4 regions of the Pseudarthrobacter sp. ATCC 49987 genome follow, and region 3 is predicted to be linked to each of the others. Evidence: riboswitches for the same ligand, from Rfam matches in the RefSeq annotation. Region 3 holds a riboswitch; each other region holds the start of a gene.
What was found. A riboswitch is a leader RNA that binds a small molecule or an ion and turns the genes downstream of it on or off. The one in region 3 is predicted to bind S-adenosylmethionine.
Positions count from the first base shown of each region.

Region 1 (4,291 bases), 1.6 Mb from region 3:
GGTTCCCTGCTGCAGCGGGAGCCGTTCCACGCAGGCGGGCTGACCGCCGTCGTCGAACGGGCCGTCGACGTGACCATGCAGGGAGCGGACGACGGGGAACCGGCCGATGAGGGATCGACTCTTGGCCGGGTCCGCCGGGGCTAAGGCGAGCGAACCGAACGGCGCTAGACCTGCTTGAGCGCCTGGCCGAGGTCGCGGACCAGGTCCCCGACGTCTTCGAGGCCCACGGAGAGGCGCACCACGCCGTCGCTGAGCCCGATCGCCGCCCGGCCCTCCGGCCCCATGGCGCGGTGCGTTGTGGTGGCGGGATGGGTGATGAGGGACTTCGAATCGCCCAGGTTGTTGGAGATGTCGATGATCCGGAGCCCGTCCAGGAGCGCAAACGCGGCCTCCTTCGCCGAACGCCCGGCGGACGGCGAGAGCTCGAAGGTCAGCACGGTGCCGCCGGCCTTCATCTGCCGGGCGGCCAGCTCGTACTGCGGATGGGACGGCAGCAGCGGGTACTTGACCCAGCTGACCGCGGGCTGCTCCTGGAGCCATTCGGCCAGCCGCAGCGCGGAGGAGGAGGAGTGGTTCACCCGCAGGGCCATCGTCTCCAGCCCCTTGGTCAGCACCCACGCGTTGAAGGCCGAGAGCGCCGGGCCGGTGTGGCGCATGAGCTGTTTGACCGGTCCCTCGATGAACTCCTTGGTGCCCAGGATCGCGCCGCCAAGCACCCTGCCCTGGCCGTCGATGTGCTTGGTCCCCGAATACACGATCACATCCGCGCCAAGCTCACCGCAGCGCTGCAGCAGGGGAGTGGCAAAGACGTTGTCGACGACGACGGTCGCGCCGGCGGCATGCGCCAGTTCGCTCACGGCGGCGATGTCCACGATTTCCTGCATCGGGTTCGACGGCGATTCGAAGAAGACCGCCGTCGTCGGCTCCGAGAGCGCAGACCGCCACTGCTCCAGGTCCGGGCCGTCCACGAAAACCGTCTCGACACCCCAGCGGGGGAGGATCTCGTTGAGGATCACGAAGCACGAGCCGAACAGCGACCGGGCCGCGACGATGCGGTCGCCGGCGGCCAGCAGGGCGCCGAGCGCGGTGAAGACCGCGGACATGCCCGAAGCGGTGGCAAAACAGGCCTCGGTGCCTTCGAGCAGCCGGAGCCGCTCCTGGAAGGTGGCCACCGAGGGGTTGCCGTAGCGGGAGTAGACGAAGCGTTCGTCCTCGCCGGTGAAGGCGCGCTCCGCGGCGGCCGCGGATTCGTAGACGAAGCCGGAGTTCAGGAAGATCGGCTCGGTGGTTTCCTGGAAGCCGGTGCGGTCGAGGCCGCCGCGGACAGCCTGGGTGTCGGCGCTCCAGCCGGCGGCATCAGGGTTGAAGGTCACTTAGTGCTTTCCAAGGTTGGTGGGCAGGCCGCGGTTCTTCCAGCCGTTCACGGTGCGTTCGCCGTGGCGGTCCGGTGCGCCTTCGAAGCCCTCGAGGACGTTGTAGGAGGTGAAGCCGGCCTCCGTTGCTGCGAGTGCCGCGGCGACGGACCGGGCGCCCGAACGGCACAGGAAGACCAGCTCGGTTCCTCGGCCTTCCGGGGCCTGCTGTTTCAGCTGCCGCGTTAGCTGTTCGATGAACTGCGAATTGGGGATCCCGCCGGCCAGATTCCACTGGATGAAGAGCGGATCGTTCCGTCGTTCGCCCGCGGCCGCGGTGTCTGGGATGCCGATGTGGGCCCATTCGGCCTCGGTGCGGACGTCCACCAGGAGGGCGCCGTCCTCGAGCTTGGCCCAGGCCTCCTGCGGGCTGAGGTCTCCGGCGTAGCTCACGCGTGGCCCTCGCCGTCGAACTCGAGATCATCCACGGCGTTGGCGACGGCGGCATCGGCGCTGGCGATAGCTGCCGGCAGCACCACGGCCTGGGCCACGATGACGCTGCTGCCGTTGAACGTGGCGGCGGGGCTGCCGTGCAGCACATAGCCCTCGGCGAGGGCGGCCGAGACGCGCTCGCAGAATGCCCGGTCGTCGGGGCCGGTGAACAGGCGGTACGCCAGTTTCTCCTCGGCGGTACCGGGGACTGCGGGGGCTGGGGCTGGTGCTGTAGTGGGGACAGCGGGGGCGGACGCGTCAGGCACGACGGATCTCCTTCTCTTTCACGCTTGCAGCTCGAATGGTCGATATGCCGAGTATTCACCTGAGGCACCCCGCCGCGAAAGGGAGGGTTGCCGACCGGCCAGTCAGGGCTTGGCACCGGTTCTCATTACTCACCCAAAAACGTAGCACCTGTGACGTTGGCCCGCATCGCCGCCGTCGTCATGTTAAGTAACGGCGGACCGGGTACCGGCCGCCAGACCTGAGTACCCCGTGCCCGGGCGGCCCACTCCGGCCTCCGCAATTACGAGTACCCGCTACTCGGGCTTTCCGACAGACCCCTCGCCTTTACTAAAGGGGCACGTCCAAGAGTGCCCAGAAGGTCTCATGAAGCACGAAACTCGCCGGGGGGCAATTCCACATGGTGTCGATCCACGTACCGCGCCCGTCCATCATTGGTCGCCCCCTGGGACGGCCATGAAGCCCCGGGTTCTGCTCACCGGCGCCGGCGGTTCCGCGGGCCGGGCCCTGGCAGCCCAGCTCAAATCCCGGGGCATCCCCGTCCTGGGCACTGATATCCGTGAGCTTCCGCCCAAGGCCGGCATCACCGTGGTGCCGGTGCCGCCGGCAAGCGACCCGGAGATGGTCTCGGCGCTCCGCCGCCTCGTCACCCGGGAGGGAATCAACGTGGTCATCCCAACCGTGAGCTCGGAACTTCCGCTTCTTGCGGCGTACCGGGCCGCATTCGGCGCCGACGTACGCGTCATCATCGGCGATCCCGGGCCGGTGTCCGTCGCCCATGACAAGCTCTTCACCGCCTGGCAGCTGCAGTCCTCAGGCATACCCGTTCCCCGCTTCGGCGTTCCCAGTGACTTCGCCGACGCGGAAGCCGCTATGGCGGCGCTGGGAGGCCCCGTCGTCGTCCGGCCCCGACTCTCCTGCGGGGCGCACGCCGCCGTGGTCATCGACGGAAGCGGGGATGTGGACTGGCGCCGGCTGCCGGACGGCCAGATGGTCCAGGAGTTCATTCCCGGTCCGGGGTACGGACCCATGGTCTTCGGTACTCCGGCGCACAACGGAAGCGCGCCGTTCGTCGTCGTCGTGGAAAAGATCGAACTGGACCGCGGCGCCGTTGGCAAGGCAGTCGTGACGCGGCGTGTGGAAGTGGACGAAGACATGGACGTGGGCAACGTGGCCATGGCGGCCGTGCGCTCGCTCGGACTGGCAGGGCCGGTCGACGTCGATGTGCGCCGCCGCGCGGACGGGACCCCGGTGGTCCTCGACGTGAACGCCCGTTTCGGCGCGAACAGCTGGCGTGCCCCGGAACTGCTCGACGCGGTGCTGGCGTCCTTCGCGCTGCCGTCGTTCAACCCGGCATCCTTCAGGGGTGCCGCCCGCGCGTACGCCGGTGCCCTGGTCTGACCCCGCGTTGCCTGTCTGTTGCGGCGGGGCTTATTCGATGGTGGCGTAGAGCGCGTTGAGCTCCGCGGTGAGTTGCTTGCGCAGCTCCGGCGTGCCGATTTCCTTGCCGTCGATGTGGTTGACGGGCGCCAGCAGGCGGATGCTGGAGATCAGCCACACGGCGTCGGCGTCGTACAGGTCGCGGGGCTCCAGCGGGCCGTAGCCCAGCTCCCAGCCGGCCGCCTTCGCCGCCGTGAACAGGGCCCCCTGCGAGGTGCCCGGCAGGATCCCGCTGTCGAGCTGGGGCGTGATGAGCCGCCGGACGGTGCGGACCCCGCCGGCCCCGTCGTCGGCGGTCTCCAGGTGCGCGAGCAGGACGGTCGACGTCGGACCCTCCAGGACCCGGCCGTCCGCCGAGGTGAAGATGACGTCGTCCGCGCCCTGGGCGTGCGCGTAGCGGAGCGCGGCCATGTTGACGGCGTAGGAGAGTGTCTTGGCGCCCATGAGCAGCCACGGCGCCCGCTCCCCGACTTCGCTGTCGTAGCCGCGGTCCAGCAGGATGACGTCGACCCCGGTCTCACGCTGGCGCCTCCCGGCCGGTCCGGGTGCGGAAGCCTGGACCCAGCAGGTGGGCCCTGCCGCACCTTCGACGCCGCGGGTCACCAGGAGCTTGACCACGAGCTCGTCGTCATCGGTGGTCCCGGCGCCGGGCACATGCTGGCGCCGGTATTCGCTGATTGCCGTCGCGATGGCCCGGCGCCAGGCGTCCTCGGCCGGGATGTCCAGGTCCAGGAGCCGGGCTGAACCGGCCAGCCGGTTCAGGT
Region 1 is NZ_JAABNS010000001.1:4,085,119-4,089,409, forward strand. It holds gene GXK59_RS18910 (glutamate--cysteine ligase 2) at 1-144, shown strand, start outside; gene GXK59_RS18915 (O-succinylhomoserine sulfhydrylase) at 165-1,373, opposite strand; gene GXK59_RS18920 (rhodanese-like domain-containing protein) at 1,374-1,805, opposite strand; gene GXK59_RS18925 (DUF1737 domain-containing protein) at 1,802-2,110, opposite strand; SAM riboswitch class IV at 2,126-2,240, opposite strand; gene GXK59_RS18930 (ATP-grasp domain-containing protein) at 2,544-3,488, shown strand; gene GXK59_RS18935 (aminodeoxychorismate lyase) at 3,519-4,291, opposite strand, start outside.
Region 1: it holds a riboswitch for S-adenosylmethionine, as region 3 does, so the genes downstream of both, GXK59_RS18925 (DUF1737 domain-containing protein) here and metX (homoserine O-acetyltransferase MetX) in region 3, are expected to answer to the same signal.

Region 2 (4,291 bases), 910 kb from region 3:
GGTCGCGGTCCGGCCCGACGCCGATCGCCGAGAAGCGGGTGCCGGAAAGCTTCTCGAGGGCCAGCACATAGTTCTTGGCGTTCTCCGGGAGGTCGTCCAGGGTGCGGGCGCCGGTGATGTCCTCGGTCCAGCCCTCGAAGTACTCGAAGATCGGTTTGGCGTGGTGGAACTCGGTCTGCGTCATCGGCATTTCGTCGTGCCGGACGCCGTCGACGTCGTAGGCCACGCAGACCGGGATCTGCTCGATGCCGGTGAGCACGTCCAGCTTGGTGACGAAGTAGTCGGTGAAGCCGTTGACGCGGGAAGCGTGGCGCGCCAGCACGGCGTCGTACCAGCCACAACGGCGCGGGCGGCCGGTGTTGACGCCGAATTCGCCGCCGGTCTTCTGCAGGTACATGCCCATCTCATCGAACAGTTCCGTGGGGAACGGCCCGGCGCCCACACGGGTGGTGTAGGCCTTGATGATGCCGATGGAGCGCGAGATGCGGGTGGGGCCGATGCCCGAGCCCACGGAGGCGCCGCCGGCCGTCGGGTTCGAGGAGGTCACGAACGGGTAGGTGCCGTGGTCGACGTCCAGGAACGTGGCCTGGCCGCCCTCCATAAGGACCACCTTGCCCTCGTCCAGCGCCTTGTTCAGCACGAAGGTGCTGTCGATGACCAGCGGGCGCAGGCGTTCGGCGAAGGACAGGAAGTAGTCCACGATCTCGTCCACCTCGATGTCGCGGCGGTTGTAGACCTTGACCAGGAGTTCGTTCTTCTGCCGCAGCGAGCCTTCGACCTTCTGGCGCAGGATCGAGGCGTCAAAGACGTCCTGGACACGGATGCCCAGGCGGGCCACCTTGTCCATGTACGCCGGGCCGATGCCGCGGCCGGTGGTACCGATCGCGCGGCTGCCAAGGAAACGCTCGGTGACCTTGTCCAGGACCTGGTGGTAGGGCGCCACGAGGTGGGCGTTGGCGGAGATCCGCAGCTTGGAGGTGTCCGCGCCGCGGGCTTCCAGGCCGTCGATCTCCTGGAACAGGGCCTCCAGGTTCACCACGCAGCCGTTGCCGATGATCGGGACCGCGTTCGGGCTCAGGATGCCGGCCGGAAGGAGTTTGAGCTCATACTTCTCACCGCCCACGACGACGGTGTGGCCGGCGTTGTTGCCGCCGTTCGGCTTCACGACGTAGTCGACGCGGTGGCCGAGCAGGTCAGTGGCCTTACCTTTGCCTTCGTCGCCCCATTGGGCTCCGACGATCACGATTGCTGGCATGGGATCCTCCCCCATTCGTTCGGGCCGAAGTCCGTGTGATTCACCAGGGTGGTCACCGGAGCTCAGCGCCGTTCATGAGAATGCCCCGAATCTACCGCTGTGCTCTTACCATCAACGCCAGAGTCCGGGGCTCTTACCACCCAAGTTTAGCCGATCCCGGTGGCGGCAGTTCATTTGACCATCCAATGGACTTCCCGCCGGTTGCGCGCGTCACCCGGTGTCCAGCCAGCGGGAATGCGCCGGAAAGACTTGCGCAGGCCTGCCGGGTGGAATTAGGTAAGAGTTGACCATCCCGAGCGGCCGAGGGACCTGGACCGTTGACGCCGCAGCAACCCTGCCCGGACACAGCCCGCTGATCTGCGGCCGCCGTGACGGCAAGGGTGCTACCGCCAGGACCGATGGAAAGGAAGCACCCCCATGCAGCAGAACGCGCAGCAGAACACCGACCATATCCGCGCCACCCACGCCGGCTCGTTGCCCCGCACCCCGGAGCTCATCGCCGCGAACGAGGCCAAGGAGGCAGACGGCATCACCCCCGAGTTCCTGGACCTGCTGGAAACCTCCGTGGTGGACATCGTGCAGCGCCAGAAGGACCTCGGCATCGATATCCCCAACGACGGCGAATACGGGCACACCATGTCCAGCTCGGTGGACTACGGCGCGTGGTGGAACTATTCCTTCAGCCGGCTTGGCGGCCTTGAACCGACCGATGTGGACCGCTGGGCTGACGCCGCGGTGCACCGCTCCAGCCCGGGCCACATCGTGCTGACCTCCTTCCCGGACCGGCGCGACCGGCAGAAGTTCAACGACGCCTACAACGATCCGTCCTCCGGGATCCTGGCGCACCGCAAGAGCGTCACGCAGCCGAAGATCGCCGGCCCGCTGCGCTACACCGGGCAGGCCCTGGTGAACTCGGACATCGCCAACCTCAAGACCGGCATGGCCGCCGCCGGGCTGTCCGAGGGCTTCGTCGCTTCCCTGTCCCCGGGCTCCTGCGCCCGCGTCGCGAACGAGTACTACAAGACCGATGAGGAGCTCCTCTACGCCTGCGCCGACGCGATGCGGGAGGAGTACAAGGCCATCATCGACGCCGGCCTCACGGTCCAGCTCGATGACCCGTCGCTGGCCGAAAGCTGGGACCAGATCAATCCGGAACCGAGCCTGGCCGACTACCTCAAGTTCATCCAGCTCAGGGTAGAGGCCACCAACTGGGCCCTGCGCGATCTCCCCCAGGAACAGATCCGGTTGCACGTCTGCTGGGGTTCCTGGCACGGCCCGCACACCACGGACATCCCCTTCGCGGACATCATCGGCTCCGTCCTGCAGGTCAACGCCGGGGGCTACTCTTTCGAGGCCGCCAACGTCCGCCACGAGCATGAATGGCGTGTCTGGAAGGACACCAGGCTTCCCGACGGAAAAGTCATCATCCCCGGTGTTGTCTCCCACGCCACCAACGTCGTCGAGCACCCGGACCTGGTGGCTGACCGGATCGTGCGCTTCGCCCAATTGGTGGGCCGGGAAAATGTGATTGCCTCCACAGACTGCGGTCTCGGCGGCCGCGTGCACCCGCAAATCGCCTTTGCCAAGCTGGAATCCCTGGGCGAAGGCGCCCGCCGCGCCACTGCCCGGCTCTGGTAGAGGACCTTCGGCCGGCCCGTCATTTCGCAGGGCTTGATAGACTAATAAGGATCGACCAGGAATCGGTCCACACCACATTTTCAAACCGCACCGTATTCGGCGTGCCCCCGGACGGTCTGGCAGCTTCACCAATCCCGCAGGAGACTCAGCAACATATGACAGCCTTGGCCACTGAAAATTCCCGCGAACAGCTTTTGAGCCGCCGCTACGAACCTAGCGTCGCGGCTGTCAACGAACTGTGCGACACGCTGCAGGCAACCAAAGCTGGCACGAATGTTCCCTATGTGGACCCGATGCACGACATCGATGAGTGCCGCATCATCAGCCTCTTCTCCAACATCGGAACAGAGGATGAGTCGGGCTTCATCACCGCCGGCGACGAGGAAGCCGCCACCCGCCTGCTCGGCGTCCAGTGGAAGCTGGGCCTGCGCCCCGAGTACGTGATGCCGTGGAACGTCCACCCCTGGTACGTCCCGGACGAGCCCAACGGCAAGTTCACCCCGGACCAGATTTCCGCAGGCCTGAAGCCGCTGCTGAAGTTCCTCGCCGTCGTGCCCCGTGCCTCGGTGATCGTCGCGCACGGCACCGAAGCCAACCGCCTCGCGAACCTTCTCCTCAAGACCGAGGTGCCCATGATCTGGCGCCGCGGCCTCAAGACCTATAAGGTCCGCTCGCTCAGCGGCCGCGCCTTCGCCGGCACACCGGCCCGGCAGGAGCAGTACCTCGAGGAAATGGGCACCGTCTACGCCGACGCCATGGCCCGCACCGGCCTGGCAAAGACCAGCTGATCCCACTTCCGCCACGACGACGGCGGGCGCCCACCTTCTGGTGGACGCCCGCCGTCGTCGTTTAACCCCGCGTTGCTTGTTGGTGCCGGGGCGGTTAGCGCTTTTCGGCCTCGATGGCTGCCTTGGCAGTGGGGTCGGAGTCCTTGAGGAACTTCTCGATCCGCTCCGGCTCCTCGGCTTCGCCGATGGCCGCGGAGGCGCGGCCCAGCGAATACAGGGCGCGCAGGAAGCCACGGTTCGGTTCGTGTTCCCAGGGGATGGGCCCGACGCCGCGCCAGCCGTTGCGGCGCAGCGAATCCAGGCCGCGGTGGTAGCCGACACGGGAGTAGGCATACGAGTCGATGGTCCGGCCCTCGGTCCAGGCTTCCTCGGCCAGCACGGCCCAGAGCAGCGAGGACGTCGGGTGCTTTTCCACCAGGTCCAGGGCTTCATGGCCGGCATCCAGCGCCGCGTAGACCTCGGTCTCGGCGGGCAGGAGCGTCGGCTCAGGACCCATCAGGTTCTTGCGGAATTCGTCCGACATGCCTAGAACGTCTTGCCGGTGGAGCCGAGCTGCTGGGCAGCCTCGGCGACGCGGGCCGCAAGGCCGGCCTCGGCGGAGGCGCCCCAG
Region 2 is NZ_JAABNS010000001.1:3,361,506-3,365,796, forward strand. It holds gene GXK59_RS15535 (adenylosuccinate synthase) at 1-1,255, opposite strand, end outside; SAM riboswitch class I at 1,540-1,660, shown strand; gene GXK59_RS15540 (cobalamin-independent methionine synthase II family protein) at 1,673-2,893, shown strand; gene GXK59_RS15545 (uracil-DNA glycosylase) at 3,049-3,681, shown strand; gene GXK59_RS15550 (DUF3151 domain-containing protein) at 3,776-4,204, opposite strand; gene fbaA (class II fructose-bisphosphate aldolase) at 4,207-4,291, opposite strand, start outside.
Region 2: it holds a riboswitch for S-adenosylmethionine, as region 3 does, so the genes downstream of both, GXK59_RS15540 (cobalamin-independent methionine synthase II family protein) here and metX (homoserine O-acetyltransferase MetX) in region 3, are expected to answer to the same signal.

Region 3 (4,291 bases):
TTCGGTGACGCGCTCCGCCGAGCCGGCGATCGTGAGCGCGGACATCTTGACGTTGCTCTCGTAGGCCTTGGACGGGTGGAGTTCCGGATCGCCCTCCCACTTGAGCATGTAGGGGACCTGGGGATCGGCGATGAGTCCGAGGATGCCGATCTGCTTCCAGACCAGTTCGCGGCCGTCCGGGAACTTGCGGTTGCCGTTGACGGCAGCGCGTCCCAGCCGCTCCTCGAACGGGGCGAGGTCGTCAACTTCGACGCACCAGCCCATCCAGCCGCCGCCTGCTTCGGAGCGGGCACGGACGGCCTGGCCGAAGGGCGCCTTGTCGGAGGCCGGGTGGTTCAGGACCTCCACGACTTCAACGTATTTGTGTCCCGCGAGCGGGATAATCATGTTGCGGGTCCCGAATCGGGGGTGTACTCCGCCCTTCACGGCTTCCACGCCGAGGGCAGACGCAATTCGTTCGGTGGTGGCAGCTAGGCCATCTTGTTCACAGGCGTAAGAGACGTGATCCATGCGCATGCCCTCATCTTGACACTTTGTGATGCGGCTCTCAGCTTAGGTTCTCCTAACCGTGATGGGATGTCCTCCCGTGGGCTGTCCGGCCCGGCATTTCTCCGCGTCAATGCCGGGATCTGAAGGCCGCGGCCGGGTGCGCCGGCCGGGCAACTTCATGTTCGTCACAAAGCTATCCAGGGCCCGGAACCGCTTCCTAGACTGGGGTCAGGTCATGAGTGCCAGCGCACAGCCCCGGCTTGCTGGCCGGCAACCCTCGTTTCGCGGTGGGGTGCCCCGGGTGAAGACCTGGCCGTCCGGCACCCGCCGGAGGGCAAGCGCGGCACCAGTGTGGACCCGGGCCCAGGGGCTCTGGTGCTTCCTGTGCCCGGTCCCCTAAGGAGTGTCCCGATGTCCAGTGCCTGGTCCTTCGAAACCCGTCAGATCCACGCCGGCCAGGAGCCGGACAGCGCCACCGGTGCCCGGTCGCTGCCGATCTACCAGACGACGTCGTTCGTCTTCCCCAGCGCCGAAAGCGCCGCCAACCGCTTCGCCCTGGCCGAACTGGCTCCCATCTACACCCGGATCGGCAACCCCACCCAGGACGCTGTGGAGCAGCGGGTGGCCAGCCTGGAAGGCGGACTAGCGGCGCTGCTGCTGAGCTCCGGACAGGCCGCGGAGACCTTTGCGATCCTGAACGTCGCGGAGGCCGGCGACCATGTGGTGGCCAGCCCCAGCCTGTACGGCGGCACCTACAACCTGCTGGCGCACACGCTGAAGAAGTTCGGCATCTCCGTGACCTTCGTGGCGGACCCGGACAACCTGGCGCAGTGGCGGGATGCCGTTCAGCCCAATACCAAACTGTTCTTTGGCGAAGTCGTCTCCAACCCCCGCCAGGACGTGCTGGACATCGAGGGCATCTCGCAGGTGGCCCACGAGGCCGGCGTGCCGCTGATCGTGGACAACACCCTCTCCACACCGTTCCTCATCCGCCCGATCGAGTGGGGCGCAGACATCGTGGTGCACTCCGCGACCAAGTACCTCGGCGGACATGGCGCGGCCATCGCCGGCGTGATCGTGGATTCCGGCAACTTCGACTTCGGCAAGGACCCGGAGCGCTTCCCCGGTTTCAATACCCCGGACCCCACGTACAACGGACTGGTCTACGCCCGGGACCTTGGTGCGGACGGTGCCCTCGGCGCCAACCTGTCCTACATCCTCAAGGCGCGGGTCCAGCTGCTGCGCGACCTCGGTTCGGCGGTGTCCCCGTTCAACGCCTTCCTCATCGCCCAGGGCATCGAGACCCTGAGCCTGCGCATGGAGCGGCACGTCGCCAACGCCGTCAAGGTGGCCGAATGGCTCGAGGCCAGGGACGACGTCGAATCCGTCGCTTACGCCGGGCTGCCCTCCAGCCCCTGGTACGAGCGCGGCCGCAAGTACGGTCCGAAGGGGACCGGCGCCGTCGTTTCCTTCAACCTCGCCGGGGGAGCGGAGGCCGGCAAACGCTTTGTGGACGCCCTCGAACTGCACTCACACGTGGCCAACATCGGGGACGTGCGCTCGCTGGTCATCCACCCGGCGTCGACCACCCACAGCCAGCTCTCGCCGGAACAGCAGACGGTTGCGGGCGTGAACCCCGGCCTCGTGCGGCTCTCCGTGGGCCTGGAGCACATCGACGACATCCTCGCCGACCTTGACGCCGGATTCCGTGCGGCCAAGTCCGCCTGATGTCCGCCAGGGCCCGGGCGTCCCTGCCGTATGGCGCGGGCGCCGGGGCCCGGATAATCGCAGCTGACGACGCCGGGAGTCATACGGGCGTCACAATCTTCGCCACCGGGCCGCCGCATTTCGTAGACTCGGTGGAGGTCATGAGTGCCAGCGACAGCCCCGGCTTGCTGGCCGGCAACCCTCCTTTTGCGGTGGGGTGCCCCGGGTGAAGACCTGGCCCGCCGGTCAGCTGACGGCGGGCAAGCGCGAAGTGAGGTCCCACATGACGATTGCCGCCACCCGCCAGGGTGCACCTGTAAGCAAGGCCCCCCAATCCCCGGTCCCGGGTCGCAGTGTCCCTGACACGTCTGTTGCTGGCGCGCCCGTTGCTGACGCAGTCCTCGACGGCACGGTCCAGTACCTCCGGATCGGGGATCTGGAGCTCGAATCCGGCGCCCGGCTGCCGGACGTCACCCTCGGCTACGAGACGTGGGGGACCCTGAACCCGGAACGCTCCAACGCCGTGCTGATCGAGCACGCGCTGACGGGTGACACCCACGTCACGCGGGGCGCCAGCGAGGAACCGGGCTGGTGGGAGCAGCTCGCCGGCCCCGGCGCCCCCGTGGACACGGACAAATACTTCGTTGTCTCCATCAACATCCTCGGCGGCTGCTACGGCTCCACCGGGCCCTCGTCGGCGGCGCCCGACGGGAAGCCGTGGGGCTCGCGGTTCCCGCTCGTGACGCTGCGGGACACTACCGAGGCCGAGGCCAGGCTGGCGGACGCCCTGGGCATCCGGAGCTGGTACGCCGTGCTGGGTGGCTCCCTGGGCGGGGCGCGTGCCCTGGAGTGGGCCGTCAGCCACCCGGAACGGGTCCAGCGCTGCGGCGTCATTTCGGTCGGGGCCAGCAGCACCGCAGAACAGATTGCCTTCGCCCAGGCGCAGACGCTCGCCATCCGGCAGGACCCCAACTTCAACGGCGGGGACTACTACGGCGGGCCCGAACCGGAAGCGGGCCTTGCGCTGGCCCGGCGGATCGCGCACATCACCTACCGGTCGGCCGCGGAGCTGGACGGCCGCTTCGGCCGGAACGCCCAGGGCGCGGAGGCTCCGCTGGAAGCCGGATCCCTCGCCGGGCGGGGGCGCTACCAAGTGGAGAGCTACCTCGACCACCAGGGCAACAAACTGGTCCGCCGCTTCGATGCGAACAGCTACATCGCCATCACCGAGGCGCTCATGAGCCATGACATCAGCCGGGGCCGCGGCGCCCTCACGGAGGCCCTGGCACCGGCCACCGCGGAGTTCCTGGTGGCGGCCGTCGACTCGGACCGGCTGTACTTCCCGGCCCAGTCCCAGGCGCTCGCCGACGCCCTGCCGGGCGACGTCACCGTGCACACCATCGAGGCGCCGATCGGACACGACGGCTTCCTCACTGAGATCGGCCAGCTCAACGACCAGCTCCGGCAGTACTTCTTCGGCTAGTCCTTCGACTAAAAACCGCGTCCGGTGTGCATTTTTGCAGATGCGCTCTGCACTAATGGCCGTTGAGGCCCGGGCCGGAAGCGACCATACTCGTGGGGAATGGCGCCGCGTGTCTCACATCACAAGCGCCCTCCTCCCAAATGGTCCACGAGGCGTCGACGACGACGCCAAAGGAGTCGAAATGAGCACGGAAAACGCGGCCGCAAGGCGCGCAGAAGAGACCGACGTCAAGACGTCCGGCCTCAAAAAAGTAGTAACGGCCTCCATGGCCGGAACCGTCGTCGAATGGTACGAGTTCTTCCTCTACGCCTCCGCGGCCACCCTTGTCTTCGGCAAGACGTTCTTCCCCAACTCCGGCACGGAACTGGACGGCATCATTGCAGCCTTCCTCACCTACGCTGTCGGCTTCGTTGCCCGTCCCATCGGCGGCATCGTCTTCGGACACTTCGGCGACAAGTTCGGCCGCAAACAGCTCCTCCAGCTCAGCATCATCCTGGTGGGCGTCTCCACCTTCCTGATGGGCTGCCTGCCGACCTTCCAGCAGATCGGCTACTGGGCTCCGGCCCTCCTCGTGTTCCTGCGCTTCGCCCAGGGCTTCGCCGTCGGCGGTGA
Region 3 is NZ_JAABNS010000001.1:2,455,217-2,459,507, reverse strand. It holds gene GXK59_RS11565 (VOC family protein) at 1-516, opposite strand, end outside; SAM riboswitch class IV at 721-836, shown strand; gene GXK59_RS11560 (bifunctional o-acetylhomoserine/o-acetylserine sulfhydrylase) at 901-2,217, shown strand; SAM riboswitch class IV at 2,354-2,469, shown strand; gene metX (homoserine O-acetyltransferase MetX) at 2,480-3,679, shown strand; gene GXK59_RS11550 (MFS transporter) at 3,861-4,291, shown strand, end outside.

Region 4 (4,291 bases), 1.5 Mb from region 3:
GGCCCCTTCCTCGCAGCGGCCCTGGCCACCCGCGGCACCGTCCGCATTCCCAACTGGCCGCCCGGGACCACCCAGGTCGGCGATCTGTGGCGCAGCATCCTCACGACGATGGGGGCCACCGTCACACTCACGGACGGCACCCTGACCGTTACGGGCGGCCCGGACATCAAGGGCGCGGACTTCGACGAGACCAGCGAGCTCGCCCCCACGGTCGCCGCCCTCTGCGCCCTGGCCACCGGGCCTTCGCGGCTGAGCGGCATCGCCCACCTCCGCGGGCACGAAACGGACCGGCTCGCCGCCCTCGTGGCCGAGATCAACCGCCTGGGCGGCGACGCCGAGGAGACCTCCGACGGCCTCATCATCCGGCCCGCACCGCTGCACGGGGGTGTCGTCCACAGCTACGCGGACCACCGCATGGCCACAGCCGGCGCCATCCTGGGCCTCGCCATCCCCGGCATCGAGGTCGAGGACATTGCGACCACGGCCAAGACCATGCCCGACTTCCCGCAGCTCTGGGAAGCCATGCTGGCGCAGCGAACCCCCGCAGAGAAGGCCGCCTCCGGTGGCACGCAGCACTGACTCCTGGGACGAATCCGACGTCCGGATCCGCCCCAACAAGAAAGGCACCCGGCCCCGCACCAAGGACCGGCCCGCCTACGAGGACGCCGTCACCGGGCGGATCATCACCGTTGACCGCGGACGCTACACCGCCGTCGTCGCCGAAGGCACCCCCGGGGAACGCAAGATCATCGCCGCCCGCGCCCGGGAACTGCGCCGGAACCCGGTCGTCGCCGGCGATTTCGTCTCCCTTGTCGGGGACGTCAGCGGCGAACCGGACACCCTCGCACGTCTGGTCAAGATCCAGGACCGCAAAACACTGCTGCGGCGCAGCGCCGACGACACCGACCCGATCGAGCGTGCCGTCGTCGCCAATGCCGACACGCTGGTGATCGTGGTGGCGGCCGCCAATCCTGAGCCCCGGACCGGGTTCATCGACCGTGCCCTCGTGGCCGCGTACGACGCCGGCATCGAGCCGCTGCTGCTCGTCACCAAGGCCGACGTCAAGGACCCCGCGGAACTCCTCGCCAACTACCAGCACCTCGACTTCCCGGTCATCATCTCCAAAACGGCGGACTCCGCCGCGTCCGGCATCGATGCCCGCTCGGACGACGGGCTCTCCGCCCGGCTGGACAAGGACGCCGTCTCCCAGCTTCGCGCCCATCTCGATGGGAAGGTCACCGTCATGCTGGGCCACTCCGGCGTCGGCAAGTCCACCATGGTCAACGCCCTCACCGGCGCCGAGCGCGCCACCGGCGGCGTCAACGCCGTGACCGGGCGCGGCCGCCACACCTCCTCCTCCGCGCTGGCCCTCAAGGTCAACGATGCGCCGGCAGGCAGCTGGATCATCGACACCCCGGGCATCCGCTCCTTCGGCCTGGCCCATGTGGACCCGGACCGCATCCTGCGGTCCTTCCCCGATCTTGAGCCTGGCACCGACGACTGCGAGCGGGGCTGCAAACACGATTCCAGCGCCGTCAACTGCGGCGTGGACGCCTGGGTGGCCGCCGGCCATGCGGGCGAATCCGGCCCGGCCCGGCTCGCCTCACTCCGCCGCCTGCTCGGAACAGATCCCCGCATGGAAGCCCAGGACGTCAAGGAACTGGGCACCGTCTCCTAGCGGGCTGCGGCGCAGCCTACCGCTCCCCCGCCCGCTTTGGCGGTAGTTTGGAACCATGAGTCAACCCGCTTCGAGCTACAACGATGACCTGCGCCTTGCCCATGTACTGGCAGATTCCGTAGATTCCCAGACCATGAGCCGCTTCAAGGCGCTCGATCTTCGGATTGAGACGAAGCCGGACCTGACCCCGGTGACCGACGCCGACAAGTCGGCCGAGGAAGCCATCCGCGGCCAGCTGTCCCGGTCCCGGCCGCGCGATGCCGTGCTCGGCGAGGAGTTCGGCAGCTCCGGCCACGGCTCCCGCCGCTGGATCATCGACCCGATTGACGGGACCAAGAACTTCGTCCGCGGCGTCCCCGTCTGGGCCACGCTGATCGCCCTTGTTGACGAGGGCGAGCCGGTCGTCGGCGTCGTGAGCGCCCCGGCACTGGGCAAACGCTGGTGGGCCGCCAAGGGCGCCGGTGCGTACATGGGCCGGTCGCTGGCGGCCGCCACCCGGCTGAAAGTCTCCAACGTCTCCAAACTCTCGGACGCCTCGCTGTCCTACTCCAGCCTGGGCGGCTGGAAGCAGCGCGGCAACCTCGATGAGTTCCTCGGCCTCACCGAGGAAGTCTGGCGCACCCGCGCCTACGGCGACTTCTGGTCCTACTGCCTTGTGGCCGAAGGCGCCGTCGACATCGCCTGCGAGCCCGAACTGAACCTCTACGACATGGCCGCGCTGGTCCCGATCGTCACGGAGGCGGGCGGGCGCTTTACCTCCCTCGAAGGAGAAGACGGCCCGTTCGGCGGCAACGCCCTCGCCACCAACTCCATCCTGCACTCGGAGGTCCTCAAGCGCCTCAACCCGGGGCTCGACGACCTGCTGTAGGGAATTCCGGCGTCGTCCTGCAGGTCCGGACGCGTCCCGTAACAAAACACTTCACATTCCTGCCCTGCCTTTTCCGCGGCAGCAGGCATGGCCTAGGCTCGACACAGGTCACGAGTGCCAGCGCGAAACCCCGGTTTGCTGGCCGGCAACCCTCCATTCGCGGTGGGGTGCCCCGGGTGACGACCTGGCCGGTCCGGAACGGACCCGGCAAGCGCGGATCCCCGGTATGTGGGGTCCTTTTCGAGCGAGGTCCCATGACGACTGCCACGATTCCTGCCACCCCTGAACTCCAGTCCGGCGCCGGCCGGGCCCGTCCCCAGGCGCGGTTCGCCGCCACCCGCCGGCCGCTGGCCGCGGTGACCGGCGCGGAGATCCAGGCCCCCCTCATCCAGGGCGGGCACGTCCGCTACGCCAATCTGGATTATGGCGCCTCGGCCCCTGCCCTGTCCGTGGTCTCGGCCTACCTCAACGAGATCCTGCCGTTCTACGCCAGCGTCCACCGCGGTGCCGGGTACGCCTCCCAGATCAGCACCTCGGTCTACGAGAATGCCCGGACCATTGTCCGCGACTTCGTCGGCGGCCGGCCGGACGATTCGGTGATCTTCACCCGGAACACCACCGACTCCCTGAACCTGCTGGCAGGCTGCCTGCCCGCCGTCGACGGCGTGCACACCGGCGAGGTGCTCTACCTCGACATCGAGCACCACGCCAACCTGCTGCCGTGGCAGCGGGTGCCCCACCGCAGCGTCATCGCCGCGCCGACCCTCGCCGCCACCCTGGAACTGCTCCGTGGGGAACTCGCCCACGGCGGCGTCAGCCTCCTCGCCGTCACCGGCGCCTCCAACGTCACCGGCGAGATCCTGCCGATCCGGGCCCTCGCCGCCCTTGCCCACGACTACGGCGCCCGGATCGTCGTCGACGCCGCCCAGTTGGCGCCGCACCGGCGGATCGACATCGCCGCGGACGACGTCGACTACCTCGCCTTCTCCGGGCACAAGCTTTACGCGCCGTTCGGCGCCGGGGTGCTGATCGGCCGTCCCGACTGGCTCGACGCCGGCACCCCGCACCTGGCCGGCGGCGGAGCCGTGCAGGACGCCCGGATCGACGCTGTCAGCTGGACCACCGGTCCGGCCCGGCATGAAGGCGGCTCCCCCAACGTCCTCGGCGCCGCCACGCTGGCCCGGGCCACCCAGGTCATCGCCGACCTGGATGTGGAGCAGTGGCACGCGCACGAAAACGCCATCCGGTCCTTCCTCGTCGAGGGCCTTGCCCGGATCGACGGCGTGAGCGTCCACCAGATCTTCCCGGACAGTGCTTCCTTCGACGTTTCCTTCGACGCGGGATCCGGAGCCGTCCCGGGCACCGGCACCATCGGCGTCGTCAACTTCTCGGTGGAAGGCTACGACGCGGGCCTGGTGGCGGCGTACCTGTCGGCCGAGCACGGCATCGGGCTGCGCGACGGCCGCTTCTGCGCGCACCCCCTGCTCCGGCGGCTCGGCCTGCCCTCGGGTTCGCTGCGGGCAAGCTTCGGCCTGGGCTCCCGGCTGGCGGACGCCGAGCGTCTGCTGGCAGCAATCCAGGAGCTGCGCCGGAACGGCCTCGGCTGGGACTACGTCGTCGACGCCGGCCGCTGGGTGCCCTCCAACGACACCCGCAGCTACCCGCACTGGGCCCCCAACACGCCCGGAACCGCCGGCGCGGCCCCCTGTACCCGGGACTGACAGCGCGGATCCGCCAGCCCTGTG
Region 4 is NZ_JAABNS010000001.1:990,553-994,843, reverse strand. It holds gene aroA (3-phosphoshikimate 1-carboxyvinyltransferase) at 1-579, shown strand, start outside; gene rsgA (ribosome small subunit-dependent GTPase A) at 563-1,678, shown strand; gene hisN (histidinol-phosphatase) at 1,734-2,546, shown strand; SAM riboswitch class IV at 2,653-2,766, shown strand; gene GXK59_RS04630 (aminotransferase class V-fold PLP-dependent enzyme) at 2,801-4,267, shown strand.
Region 4: it holds a riboswitch for S-adenosylmethionine, as region 3 does, so the genes downstream of both, GXK59_RS04630 (aminotransferase class V-fold PLP-dependent enzyme) here and metX (homoserine O-acetyltransferase MetX) in region 3, are expected to answer to the same signal.